Regions from separate parts of the Priestia sp. D51 genome, predicted to be linked through region 3. Evidence: riboswitches for the same ligand, from Rfam matches in the RefSeq annotation. Region 3 holds a riboswitch; each other region holds the start of a gene.
What was found. Region 3 has a riboswitch for lysine ahead of ACNHOZ_RS06885 (amino acid permease). Riboswitches for the same ligand answer to the same signal wherever they lie in the genome.
Positions count from the first base shown of each region.

Region 1: linked by a shared signal. The riboswitch ahead of lysA (diaminopimelate decarboxylase) and the one ahead of ACNHOZ_RS06885 (amino acid permease) in region 3 are both predicted to bind lysine.
Region 2: linked by a shared signal. The riboswitch ahead of ACNHOZ_RS00975 (aspartate kinase) and the one ahead of ACNHOZ_RS06885 (amino acid permease) in region 3 are both predicted to bind lysine.

Region 1 is NZ_JBLTIR010000004.1:53,613-58,412, forward strand. It holds gene ACNHOZ_RS16990 (PAS domain-containing sensor histidine kinase) at 1-475, opposite strand, end outside; gene ACNHOZ_RS16995 (YckD family protein) at 636-950, opposite strand; gene ACNHOZ_RS17000 (NAD(P)/FAD-dependent oxidoreductase) at 1,024-2,142, opposite strand; gene ACNHOZ_RS17005 (CBO0543 family protein) at 2,481-2,993, shown strand; lysine riboswitch at 3,060-3,242, shown strand; gene lysA (diaminopimelate decarboxylase) at 3,381-4,709, shown strand; gene ACNHOZ_RS17015 (dicarboxylate/amino acid:cation symporter) at 4,760-4,800, shown strand, end outside.
Region 2 is NZ_JBLTIR010000001.1:179,494-184,293, reverse strand. It holds gene ACNHOZ_RS00985 (succinate dehydrogenase cytochrome b558 subunit) at 1-283, opposite strand, end outside; gene ACNHOZ_RS00980 (YslB family protein) at 773-1,300, shown strand; gene ACNHOZ_RS00975 (aspartate kinase) at 1,352-2,584, opposite strand; lysine riboswitch at 2,726-2,903, opposite strand; gene uvrC (excinuclease ABC subunit UvrC) at 2,969-4,735, opposite strand.
Region 3 is NZ_JBLTIR010000002.1:48,790-53,589, forward strand. It holds gene ACNHOZ_RS06875 (ethanolamine ammonia-lyase reactivating factor EutA) at 1-740, opposite strand, end outside; gene thiT (energy-coupled thiamine transporter ThiT) at 897-1,505, opposite strand; TPP riboswitch at 1,538-1,638, opposite strand; lysine riboswitch at 1,813-1,997, shown strand; gene ACNHOZ_RS06885 (amino acid permease) at 2,100-3,539, shown strand; gene ACNHOZ_RS06890 (hypothetical protein) at 3,576-3,944, opposite strand; gene ACNHOZ_RS06895 (GNAT family N-acetyltransferase) at 4,048-4,539, opposite strand; gene ACNHOZ_RS06900 (cysteine hydrolase family protein) at 4,634-4,800, opposite strand, start outside.

The DNA of each region.
Region 1 (4,800 bases), on a different contig from region 3:
GTATAATCGGAAGAGGCTTTTGATGAATTTCTTCAAACGTCCAGCCAAATGTATTCTCAAACGCAGGGTTCACTTGAAGCGTTTTACCCTCTAAGTCAACGATAGCAACAGCATCTGCGTTATGATAAATAAAAGGCTGAATCTGTTCTTTTTTCTCCTGATAACTAGTTATATTCACGCAATGTCCCATAACTTCAGGTTTTTCTGTGTAAGATAAAGGGGTTAAGTTTACTACATAGCGTTTATCATTTATTTGAAGCTCGTACATAAGCTTTTTCTTTTTATTTAGCGCTTCAAAAAAATGCTCATACGAGACCCATTCTTCTAGAGGTATTTTTTGCTCAGAAACGCTTTCTCCTTGATACATACTGTAAACAAGATGGTCACCTTTTTGTTTGTAAGCAAATATGATTCCTAGAGCCTCAGCTGAATGATTTTCTGCATGTAATCGGACTATTTTTTTATTTTCGTTCATCGTTCATATTTACCTACCCCTCACTAGCATCTTTCCTACTCGTTCTCATTCTCTTAATTTTACATGAGGTGTTTAAAATTTACTAGATAAAGAAGCGGATATTTTCCATTCATTCACATAAAAAAGCGCCTGTATAGGCGCTTTTTTATGTGAATAGGAATTACTTTGAATGATGCATTTTATGACAGTGACGCTTCGGGACAAAACCATTTTGCTCCATATGCTGATAGCGATTTTCCATATGTGAAGAAATGTTTTGACTCTCCGTTTTGCTTAGCACGCCGTACTCCACATATTTTGAAAGTATTTCTTTCTTTTTTTCGAACATTTCTTTGTACAGAACGGATAATTCCTGCTTTTGCTGAGACGTCAGCTGCACGTCTTTTGTTTCTGGCTGAGGATTGTTTTCCGCTAATACAGGTGTCGCGCTCATAAATAAAAAAGCTGCTGCTGCACTTATCATAATCTTTCGCAAACAATCTACTTCCTTTCATCATATAGTAGTTATAGTTTGCGAACTTCTATTTGTTTTCATTCATTCTATTTGCTTAGGACTCAATAGCTCCTCTTACATCATAATCGCTAAGATCAATTTCCATTTCCATTTCAAGTGCTAATTTAGCCAGCTCTGAACCAAGATAAGGGCCCGACGTTAAGCCTGAAGCTCCGAGACCATTCGCTACTAGTATTCCTTCGTAAGCTGGAAGAGCCCCAATGACTGGCAAGAAGCCTGGAGTAAATGGTCGAAACCCTACCCTTGTTTCTAAGACTGTGCTTTCTGTTAAGCCAGGAGCAATTGATAAGGCCTTTGAAAAAATTTCATGAAGCCCCCCAGCCGTTACTCTCAAGTCATAACCCGTGTCGTTTTCATGTGTTGCTCCTATGACAATTTGACCTTGTTCAAACGAAAGAATATATTGGTCGCTTGGAGGCATTACAACGGGCCAGTCTTTTGTATCTAAATCAGGAAGATGCAAGTGGACAATTTGCGCTTTTTGAAAGCTTGCTAAAAATTTCACTCCAAGAGGCTCTAGTAATTGATTTGCCCACGCTCCTGCTGTCACGATTGTTGTACTTGCTAGAAGGGTTTGTCCATTTACGGCAACGCCCGTTACTTGATTATTTTCATAAAGTAGTTCTGCGTTTCCTTCTATTATTTTTGCACCGTTTTTCTTCGCTGCATTCACAAGTGCGTTTCGAAGAGCTCTTCCGTTAACGCGAGCGGCTCCACTAATATGAACTGAACTGTATTCTTCCGAAAGAGCCGGAAACAAAGCCTGTGTTTCTTTAGCGGATAAACGTGTAATCTCGCCTATTTCGGGGGCTTCTTCCCGACGCTTATATGCTCGTTCCTCCATTTTTTTAAGCTTTTGTTCATCAGTGTGTAAACTAATTGCTCCTACTCGCTTATATCCCGTATCCGTTTCTCCATCTTCTTCTAATTGCTGAATTAATGTTTGATAGTACTTGGCGCCGCCTTTTGCTAATCGGTACCATGCTTTATTTCGACGCTGCGAAAGCCACGGACAAACAATTCCTGCTGCTGCATCAGTAGCTTGACCAGCATCCTTGCGATCTATCAATGTCACATCTGCTCCTGCTTTTGCTAAATGATATGCCGTAGAAGCTCCAAGTACCCCAGCTCCAACTACGATGTATGTTTTCATACCAAAACACCCTTTTCTTTCTTCTAGTATTCTCATGCTATATGTATGCAATTTTAGCATAGCAAAAAAAGAAGTCACATACTAGGCGAAGCTATTTTAAGCTTATTTTTAAGCCTTGCTGACTTTGACATATAGCTCCTTTCGTCTCGTAAACAAAAGCGGTAGAAGTTCTTTTACCAAGATTATAACAGGGTGAAGAAAGCCGTAAATAGTGGTAATACGTCTTTAACGCTGTGGCTTACGGCTTTTCTATTATAGGTGCTGAATAAAAAAATGAAAGAATAAAACCACTATAATATGTAAATAAAAAGAAATAACCATTATTTTAAGGAGAGCGTATGCAATCTTCATTTGTATTATTTTTTATCATTCTTGGTTTACTATTTGGCAAGTGGCGAAGGTATCAAGAATACTACCCTACTTTGCTGTTTTGGGTCACGGGGAATTTGCTTTATGAAGTGCTGCTGTTTCATCACCGCGTATGGGTATTTCACCCTGTTGGTATTGATCATCTTTTTCTACCCGATCACCTAATGGTTTCTCTTGGAATAACCTTAATTATTTATCCGTTTGTTATACCGGTTTTTTTAGGAAGGCTGCCGCTGCATGTAAGCGGCCGGCTGTGGTGGATTCTTTTGTGGGCGCTTTTATTTACTGTGATTGAGTTCATTGCTTATGTTAATCACAGTATCACTCATCATTATGGATGGTCGCTGCTATGTTCTTTTCTCTTCAATATTGTCACGTTCTCACTTTTAGTCATTCATCAGAAGACAGCGCTGGCTGCTTGGATTCTATCTGGAAGCTTCATAGCTTTTTTATTTATCTTCTTTGATATTCCTATGCCTTAACTTTTCATTGACTAGACGGAGGAAAAGGAAATATAATAGGAGTTACATTTAAATATAATTTTCCTCTCTGAGAATAGAGGTGCATGAAATCAAGAGTCACTTATTGGAGACTAATGGAGTCTGTGAAGATAAGTAAAAGGGATTTCGTGCCGAAGTATATAAACATCCATTGTGTTCATATACTGGTTCAGTATTGAATAAATGCTGAGCTGTCACAAACCACTTGGTTTGTGGAGAGCTATTGAAGAGATGTTGATGCCTAGAATGTAATAATACTTTATTATTATGAAACCAAGACGCGTGAACATCACTTCACGGGTCTTTTTTGTGTTTTTCTACTGACCATCAAAGTTATAGTTGAATGATTTAAATGGAGGGATACGGATTATGTACTTACATGGAACGAGTAAAATTAACAGCAGCAATCATTTAGAAATTGGGCAGTGCGATACGGTCGAACTGAAAAAACAATACGGCACTCCCCTATACATCTACGATCAAGAATTAATTGAGACGAAATGCAAGGCCTTCCATTCAGCCTTTCAAAGAAGCGGATTTTCATATCAAATCGCATATGCAGGGAAAGCGTTTCTTTGTATGGAAATGGCTAGCCTTTTAACGAAGCTTGATATGTCATTAGATGTGGTCTCAGGAGGCGAATTATTTACAGCTCTTGAAGCGGGATATCCAGCTGAACGCATTCATTTTCATGGAAATAACAAAACGATTGAAGAAATTGAAATGGCTCTTGATGCGAATATTGGCTGTTTTGTTGTGGATAACTTTACCGAACTTGAAGTTTTACATGCCTTAGCAGCTGAGCGCAAACAGAAAGCATCTATTCTTCTGCGTGTTACTCCAGGGATTGAAGCCCACACACATGAGTATATTATGACCGGACAGGAAGACTCCAAGTTTGGATTTGGTCTTTCCAATGACCAGGCTATGAAAGCGGTAAGTTCTGCATTAGAAAAGCCTTACTACGATCTTTTAGGCATTCATTGTCATATTGGTTCGCAAATTTTTGAAGTAGATGGTTTTTCTCGCGCCATTGATATTTTAACTGATTTCTTATTCAGTATTCGTGATAAAATGGAATTTGAAGTAAAAGTTTTAAACGTAGGTGGTGGTTTTGGTATTCGTTATACCGAAAGCGACTCTCCACTTCCAGTTGAGTATTATGTAGATGCACTGACAGAAAAGCTAAGCCGCACGTTAACTGAACAGAATTATACCCTTCCGGAAGTCTGGATTGAGCCTGGAAGAAGCATCGTAGGAGAAGCAGGTACAACGCTTTATACAATCGGCTCAACGAAGGAGATTCCAGGTGTACGCAAATACGTAGGAATTGATGGCGGTATGACCGATAATATCCGTCCTGCTCTTTACGATGCAAAACATGAAGCTGTCTTGGCTAATAGAGTGACGGATAAAAAAGATGAAACAGTATCAATTGCGGGGAAATGCTGTGAATCAGGAGATATGCTTATTTGGGATATCGATTTACCGCGCGTTAATCAAGGAGATTTACTAGCAGTATCCTCTACAGGTGCCTACAACTATTCAATGGCTAGCAATTACAACCGTATTCCGCGCCCTGCTGTTGTATTTGTGAAAAATGGAGAAGCTCGTCTTGCTGTAGAGCGAGAAACATACGAAGATTTGGTGCGTAAAGATGTAAAGCCAGTCGTTACTACGTATGCAATGAGCAAATGATAGCTGTTCTTGCGTAGTAAAGAAGCTATTGTTGTTTGGAGGAAATCTATATGGTTTTAAGTGTATTTAAAACGTACAGATCATCGCTTAT
Region 2 (4,800 bases), on a different contig from region 3:
TCCAGTTACGAAAAAATCCATAGTTGTTAACGTTTGTTTTAGCAGTAAATGCGATGTAAAGACCGTATATTGCGTGAAAAACGATTGGTAAGAAAATAATGAAAATTTCTAGAGCATAGCGGAAAGGTAAGCTCTCCATGAAGTGAGCTGCTTGATTAAATGATTCTTCTCCCTTTGTCGCGAAATGATTCACAACTAAATGCTGTGTTAAGAAAATCCCGATTGGTATTACTCCAAGTAGTGAATGGATTCTCCGATATTGAAACTCTCTGTTTGCCGCCATCTGCGTAGACCCCCCTTAGTTAAATGAACATAGTTTGTGAAGAACTTTCTTACTCCCACTAGACAAATAGATTAATCGTGAATACAGGAAATGAAAACCTTTGCATTTCCTAATAAAGTATGTGACAGGTTAATTTTACTCCCATCGATTAAGAGCGTCAAGGCAAGATGTTTAAATCTTCTATAAAATATAAATTTATAAAATTTTATATTTGTTAACGCTTACTGCATTGGTGTTAAAGATTTTTTCTTTCTATTATAATATCGCTTGCCACAGTTAAGTAAGCGTTTACTTTATACTTTTATTGTAAACAAGTTCACAAAACATTTACACAGGTAAAAGTACCCTTTTAAAAGTAATTTTATGGATTTTTCATCTTTACATCTAACTCTTTTTACCATAATAAAGATCCTCTTACATTTTATTAAAAAAATGCGTGAGAGGTTTTTTAGATTTGTATATAATAGTAGTAAAGAAAGAGGGGAAAGCATGAGCAATTTACAAACAGAATCACAGCAAGAACTTGAAGAGACGATGGAAACATTAGAACCTAATGCCGCAGCTGAAACAGAGAGAGCTCTTGATCACGTTCCATATTTCGGATACAGCCTTTTGCGTGACGTGTTAATTCCAGAGCTTCTTGGAGACGAAACGAATACCATCTCATACTGGGCAGGAAAACACCTTGCGCGTAAATATCCATTAAATACAATGGATGAAATCGTCGCATTTTTTAAAGCAGCTTCCTGGGGAACACTGACGCTTGCCAAAAAAGATAAATATTCACTAGAGCTTGAGTTATCAGGTGATGTGGTCAGCAAAAGATTTCAGCAGGAAACTTGTTCATTTCATCTTGAGTCAGGGTTTGTGGCTGAACAGATTCAGCGTCAAAACAACTGCCTAACAGAAGCCTACTTAACACCTAAAGAAAAGAACGGAAAAGTGCTGATTTCCGTGCAGTGGGACCGAAAAGATATCTTACCTACCGAAACCCGTGCGGAGCGTTATAAAAAGTAAGAAATACGTATATATAAAAGACGTGGAGATACCACGTCTTTTTTCTTTTCTTTATACTTGCACTGCCTGCTGCTCTTCTAATTCAAATGCTACGTGAAGCGTCTCAACAGCTTTTACCATATCAGCATGCGGTACAACTGTAGATACTTTAATTTCAGACGTGCTGACCATCTTCACTTCAATTTTCTCTCCTGCCAGCACTTCAAACATTTCGGCTGCAACACCTGGATTAGATATCATGCCAGATCCCACAATCGATACTTTAGCCAGACTGCTTTCATGTTCAATACGCGTATACCCCAAGGTAGATTTATACTCTTTTAAGACGGCAAGAGCAGCTTCTACATCTACAGTTTTAATAGAAAATGAGATAGAGAGGCGATTATTAGCCGTTACGTTTTGAATAATAATATCCACATTTAACTGTTCTTTTGCTAATGCTGTAAAAATAGTAGAAAGAGTTTGTAACTCGTTGTTTAACCCTTCAATTGTCACCCGTGAAATATTATCTTCAAACGCAATTCCTCTTACGACTAAGTTTTGTTCCATTGAAACTTCCTCCTCAACAATCGTTCCATTCTCGTTTTCTAAGCTTGAACGCACTTCTAGCGGTACCTGATAATTTTTTGCAAACTCAACAGCGCGCGGATGCAGCACCCCTGCTCCTAAATTGGCTAATTCTAACATTTCGTCATATGAAATAGAATGAAGTTTACGAGCATCTTCTACGTAGCGCGGATCCGTCGTAAACACTCCTGTTACGTCTGTATAAATATCACATTTTGCAGCTTTTAGTGCCGCGGCAAGAGCTACTGCCGTCGTGTCAGAGCCGCCTCGACCTAATGTTGTAATGCTTCCATCTTCTGAACAGCCTTGGAATCCAGCTACTACTACGATTCGACCTCTATCTAATTGGCTTTGAATACGAGTCGTGTCAATGTGCTGGATTCGTGCATTGCTGTGAACTGCTTCCGTCTGGATACCAGCTTGCCAACCTGTTAGCGAAGTGGCTTCATGACCTTTGAATTGAAGAGCCATTGTTAACAGGGAAATCGTTACTTGTTCTCCAGTTGTAAGAAGCATATCCATTTCGCGTTTACTTGGACTGTCCGTAATATCACTTGCTAATTTCACCAGTGCATCTGTGGTTTTGCCCATTGCCGATACAACAACTACTACTTGGTTACCGCGCTCTGCTTCTTGAATAACACGGTTTGCTACATGTTGAATACGTTCAACAGAACCAACAGATGTTCCACCAAATTTTTGAACGATTAATGCCATAATTTTGTTCATTCCTTTTCAATAAATTTGCATATGCAGGATGATGAGAAGCTAAATTTTTTTACTCAGACAATAAAAAAAGCAATGAGATGAGCTCTCATTGCTTAACGAACGAAAATTATAAAACATAACCGTCCACTGCCGTGAGATAGCTCTCCAAGAATCTACATCTTGACAATCCTACGTTTATTCAACGCAGAACCAGCAATCATTACTATGAGGTAATGTTCACTTCGGCAAATTTCCCTTTCCGCATCGTTCATAAGGGCTCATACCCTTCCTGATGCGTACTGATTAAATTTGCACCTCTATCTTCACTTCATTTGATGAAGTGTCGTATGAAATTAGTTAATAGCTTATCAAATATTTTCTATTATTTCAAGACTATTTTTGTAATGTTTCATAAATTTTTTCAGCAATGTTCTGAGGAACACCTGAATTTCGAATATCTTCAATCGTTGCTTCTTTCAATTTTTTCACCGAACCAAAATGCTTTAACAAAGCTTTTTTACGCTTTTCTCCCACTCCCGGAATGTCGTCCAGAACTGACTGAAAAGCGGACTTAGAGCGCACTTGACGGTGGAAGGTAATCGCAAAGCGGTGAACTTCATCTTGAATTCGCTGAAGCAAATAAAATTCTTGACTATTGCGTTCAAGCGGTATGATTTGAGGAGGCTCACCAATCATCAGATTGGAGGTTCTGTGCTTATCATCTTTGACAAGACCTGCTGTAGGCACTAAAAGTCCCAATTCATTTTCGAGAACGTCCTGTACTGCAGCTAAATGTCCTTTGCCTCCATCTACAACAATTAAATCCGGAAGCGGAAGACCTTCTTTTAACGCTCTGGAATACCGTCTGCGAACGACTTCCCTCATGGAACTGTAATCATCTGGTCCCTTTACCGTCTTAATTTTATATTTGCGATATTCTTTCTTTTCCGGTTTCCCATCAACAAAAACAATCATCGCAGAAACTGGGTCTGTTCCTTGAATATTTGAGTTATCAAATGCTTCAATCCGATAAGGAGCGGCAATTCCAAGCTCCTCTCCTAACCGTTCAACTGCGCCAACTGTACGCTCTTCATCTCGTTCAATTAAATAGAATTTTTCACCGAGCGCAATCTTTGCATTTTTACACGCAAGTTCTACTAATTCTTTCTTTTTGCCTCGCTTTGGATGCTGAACCTCTACTTCTACTAACTTCTCAGCTAACTCTGCATCAATCGTTGCTGGAACCATCACTTCTTTTGGCTTAATATTTTTGGCATAAAACTGACCGATAAAAGTTAAGAAATCTTCTTCTGGCTCTTTATAAAAAGGAAACATAGAAACTTCTCGCTCAATTAATTTCCCTTGGCGAATAAAGAAAACTTGAACACACATCCAGCCTTTATCGTAAGAATAGCCAAACACATCTCGATTAACAAAATCATTAAACGTTACTTTTTGCTTTTCCATTGTCGCTTCGATATGAGCAATTTGATCTCGGTATTCTTTAGCCCGTTCAAAGTCAAGTTGTTCTGAAGCTTTTAACATTTTTTCAGTTAACTCTGTTTTGACATGCTCATATCCACCATTTAAAAACCGCGTGATATTTTCAATAATTTGTTTGTTTTGCTCTTCTTTTACCTCTTTTACGCAAGGAGCTAGACATTGCCCGATATGGTAATACAAACAAGGCCTATCTGGCATAGTGGAGCACTTTCTTAACGGATAAATGCGATCAAGAAGCCGCTTTGTTTCATTTGCTGCTTGAACATTAGGATAAGGACCGAAGTATTTCCCTTTATCTTTTTTTATTTTTCTTGTAATAACAAGTCGGGGCTGTTTTTCAGCTGTAATCTTAATAAACGGATAGCCCTTATCATCTTTAAGCATAATATTGTATTTTGGGTCATGCTTTTTAATTAAATTCATTTCTAAAATAAGCGCTTCTAAATTAGAAGATGTGACGATATATTCAAAGTCAACAATGTCGTTTACAAGTCGAAGCGTCTTTCCGTCATGAGATCCGGTAAAGTAGGAACGTACTCGATTTTTTAATACTTTTGCTTTTCCTACGTAAATGACCGTTCCATATTTATCTTTCATCAAGTAACAGCCGGGCTGATCCGGTAAAATAGCCAGCTTTTCTTTTAAGTAATCGTTCATACTTTTCTCCTTCCTCTTCTCTTACTCTGTCCATCTATACAATCGCTTATGAAGCGTAACCTACA
Region 3 (4,800 bases):
TGAGGGGAAACGAGCAGCAAAGAGGTTTGCTTCAGTGCGCTCACATAATCCACGGTTTCTTTAGCTAGCAATTTGCAAATAGACGAGAGTTTTTCAAATGTTGCTTTTTCGCCTTCTTGAAGCATCAGAGAATTATTTTTTAAAAATTCAGTTAAATAAGACGAAACGTAGGTAACAATACCATCTTCGTTTAGCCGAATTAATCTTCCGCCTACATGCAGGGTAAACGTTTCAATCACTTTTCCATTTTGACATAAGGCGATGTTAGCAGTGCCTCCACCTACATCAATGTTGGCAATCACTTTATTGGTTTCAGCAGAATGTTCGATTGCTCCCGAACCTTTTGCCGCTAACATTCCTTCTAAGTCAGCACCAGCTGTTGCAACAACAAAATTCCCAGCGTGTTCAGCTAGATAGTGAACGATACTCTCTGCATTTTGCTTCCGAGCCGTTTCTCCTGTGATGATCACAGCACCCGCCTCCACCTGATCTAAGGAGATCCCTGCTTTTTTGTACTCTTTTTCTAGTAATAGCGTTAACCTCCGAACATCGATTTCAACCTCGTTTACCATAGGTGTTGTATAGATGGAACTTGCATACGTTACGCGACGATCAATAATTTGACAGCCTGGCAGCGTAAACTGATTTTGTTGATTTGCTATTAACAGTTTGCTTACAATCAGTTTTGTTGTGCTTGTTCCAATATCTAAACCTATGCTCGTGATCCATTTCTGTAGCATACGATCAATCCTTTATCTCGTTTGAATATGTTGACTATCATAAAACAGTTTTTTGAATATTTCACTAACTATGTTATCAAACCTGACACACTTTTGTGTAAACAAAGGTGACAAATAAGAAAAAAGACTAAATCTTGGCAGATTTAGTCTTTTTTCTTATGATGAGTGTGATTTAGTTACAATCATTCTTGATGCCGATGGAATTAACAATGAAAGAATGACTAAGCAGGCTATTAGTGATCCTACCATTGAAATCCCGTTCATTGAAAAAGAATACCATAGAGCGGACATGCCCTTTGGCGCATATGACCCCCAGAAAATAATACCAGCAATAAAGTGCCAGAAATAACGTGCGAAGCTGCCGATAATAAGAGATAAAACAATTAAAACAAAAGCTTTTGATCTGTTATTGGTAGCTAAATTTGTTTTAATAGATTGTGAAAAAATACCTCCAAAACCTATAAAAGCAAAAGCTACAATATATTCAATAAATGTTTGTAGCGCTGTTAAAATATAAGCTGTTCCTGTCGCTAACTGCAAAAGCCCCCATAATAGACCGGATAGAGCCCCGCCTTTTACTCCCCAGCGAAAGCACATAATAAAAATGGGCACCATGGAGAACGAAATGCTCACAGCCGTCGCAATTTTAATTGAAGGCAAAAGGTCAAGTAGAAGTGCCAATGCTGCAAAAATAGCTATTTCAATTTTAGCCTGTAAAGGTAATGCTTTATTCACGTTTCTCACTCCTGTTTTTGAATCATTCATATCAAACGGTTTACACAGGAGTAAGCAAATATATGCTACTATTCCCACATTCCTACGCTAGCGTTAACTAACAGGTTCGAAGGGTCTGAACATTTCGTTCACTCTCAGCACGGCGGCTCCCCCTGTGGTACGTTTGGATATTTATGTAGTATAAAGACAATGTTTATTATACCATACGTAACAAAATAGATTCGAGAGATTTCAAAGATGTTTCTATTTTCTGAATCTATTTTTTATAATGACAATCGTTTTAGTATTTGTTATACTTCTTTTATGTCAATTGAATATAAAAAACCCTCATCCTAATCGATGAGGTAGAGGTCGCAGTTTTTAATAGTAAAGTAACGGAAATGCAGAGAACATTGAGGATGTTGCTTGAAAGGAAAAATTGCCGAAGTTTAAATCACTTCTCGGTTGATTTAAGCTGGGGCTGTCTCCCAACAGGAACAGAACTGTCACATCATGCGAGTGATGTGAAGAGCTATCTTCACGGAAGGTTGACGCGGTTTTCAGATTTAAAAGCGCGCACATATACTGCGGGCTTTTTTTATGTTATCCCGTCTCTTTCCGTACATTCGAAAGGAGTATTTATCTATGCAAGAGCAGCAAGAATTAAAACGTGGGTTGAAATCTCGCCACTTAACGATGATTTCATTAGGAGGAGCCATCGGAACCGGCTTATTCCTAGCAAGTGGTGGAGCAATTCACACAGCAGGACCTGGGGGAGCGCTTTTAGCTTACGCTATTATTGGCGTAATGGTTTACTTTTTGATGACCAGTCTAGCAGAGCTCGCAGCTTATATGCCTGAAGCTGGTTCATTTAGTACGTATGCGTCTCGTTTTGTAGATCCATCCTTTGGTTTCGCTCTCGGCTGGAACTACTGGTATAACTGGGCTATTACGATTGCAGCTGAATTATCTGCTGGAGCCCTTATTATGAAATTTTGGTTCCCGAACTCTTCTTCTATTTTATGGAGTGCCCTGTTTTTATTAATTATGTTTGGGCTTAACTACCTTTCTGTAAAAGGATTTGGTGAATCTGAATTTTGGTTTTCGTTAATTAAAGTAGTAACGGTTATTATCTTTTTAGTTATTGGTATTATGATGATTTTTGGTATCTTTAACAATGAAGCACCAGGTTTTAAAAACTTCACGCTTGGTGATGGACCGATTCACGGTGGATTCTTCACTGTACTAGGTATCTTTATGGCAGCTGGTTTTTCATTCCAAGGAACAGAGTTACTTGGAGTCGCAGCTGGAGAAAGTGAAGATCCGGAAAAAACGGTTCCTCGCGCAGTTAAACAAGTCTTCTGGCGCATCTTGTTATTTTATATTTTAGCTATTTTTGTTATTGGAATGCTTATTCCATACACAGCGAATTCATTAGCAAGTGATGACGTGCGAGTAAGTCCGTTTACTTTAATATTCGAACGAGCAGGTCTGGCGTTTGCAGCATCAGCGATTAATGCCGTTATTTTAACAGCTGTTTTATCTGCTGGTAACTCAGGCATGTATGCTTCTACGCGTATGCTGTGGAACTTAGCCAAAGATGGAAAAGCACCAAGGTTCTTAGCAAAAGTGAATAAACGAGGCGTTCCAGTTAATGCCTTAATCGCAACGGCACTTGTCGGTACACTTGCATTTGGTGCTTCATTTTTTGGAGACGGTGCGGTATATACGTGGTTACTTAACGCTTCTGGTATGTCTGGTTTTATTGCTTGGTTAGGAATTGCGATCAGCCACTATCGTTTTAGAAGAGCATTTGTTGCTCAAGGTCATGATTTGAGTGAACTTCCATATCATGCAAAACTTTTCCCATTTGGCCCTATCTTTGCCTTTATTTTATGTGCCGTTGTTATTTTAGGCCAAAACTATTCGGCGTTTATGGGTGACTCGATTGACTGGTACGGTGTACTTGTTTCTTATATCGGACTGCCTTTATTCTTAATTGTTTGGCTAGGATACAAATGGACGAAAAAGTCGAAGCTTATCCCGTTAAAAGAATGTCAAGTAACAGTGAAAAAATACGAATAAAAAAAGCTCTCTATTCTTTTGAATAGAGAGCTTTTTTTATATGAGCTGATCGGCAAAATGAAGAGATATATAAGCGGGTTGGTTTTTCATAACAAGCATATAACCTTTGAGGGGACGGTTATAGTAATCAGCAGCTTCGATATAATAAATACGCTGAATTAACCTGCTTAAATGAGTTGCAAAAGATGGAAGTTGGTGATTAGGAATGGTTTGGATGTAGTCTATGATTTCTTGTTTAGTTTGAAGGCCTGAACGGGTACATTCTAACAGATGAAAAAGCGGATCTGCTGCTATAGTAGATAGTTCAGAATTGTGTTTGATTCTATTCAGCTGGATATGCAGTTCTTTTTGGGACCATCTTTTCGGCACAGCTCTTAGATGTTGATATTGAAAATGTGTACTCATGATAGCTAACACCTTTCGTATTAAAATAATAAAACAACTTATTATTTTAATAACCTTTACACATGAAACTAAAACGTTACAATGTGTAAAGGCGTCATACATCTTATAAAATAAGCTGATAAAAAAGTACATCTTGCCACTGATCAAATTTCCAGCCCACTTCTTTAAACTCTCCGCAAAATGTAAAATTAAATTGCTCATGCATTTTGATACTGATATCATTTCCTTTTGTAATTCCTGAAATGACAACGTGATGGTCGAGCTCTTTAGCTAATTCCAAAATGCGCTTCATAAGCTGTTTCCCAATACCATGCCCTTGTTGATTTTTATCAATATAAATCGATAGCTCTACTGTTTGAATGTACGCTTCTTTATCTCGATACGAGGAAAGCGAAGCATAGCCCGCTACTACTCCATCTTTTTCCGCGACAATAAGTGGAAAAAGTTCATTGCTAATATGACTATTAAACCAGCCCCTTCTTTGTTCTACTGTTACAGGCGTTAAGTCAAAAGTAGCAGCACTTGTTTGAACGGACTGATTATAAATTTCAACAAGCATAGGTAAATCTTCTTCTTTAGCATAACGAATGATCATATGTACAAACTCCTTATAGTATAGAATTATCTTTATTTTACTTCTTTTAAGAAACATAATCTACATAAAAAACCGATGTGCGCATGCACATCGGTTATTGGTTTTGGGCATATTGAAAGGTTTGAAGGACTTGAAGAGTCTCTTTTGTAGAAACGACCGTTGCAAACTCTCCGTGCAAGGAAGACAGTGCGAATGTATGTACATCTTCTGCAAGAAGTCTGGTTTTTCCATCGTAGGACATACAATCAAAACAGGCCGTTG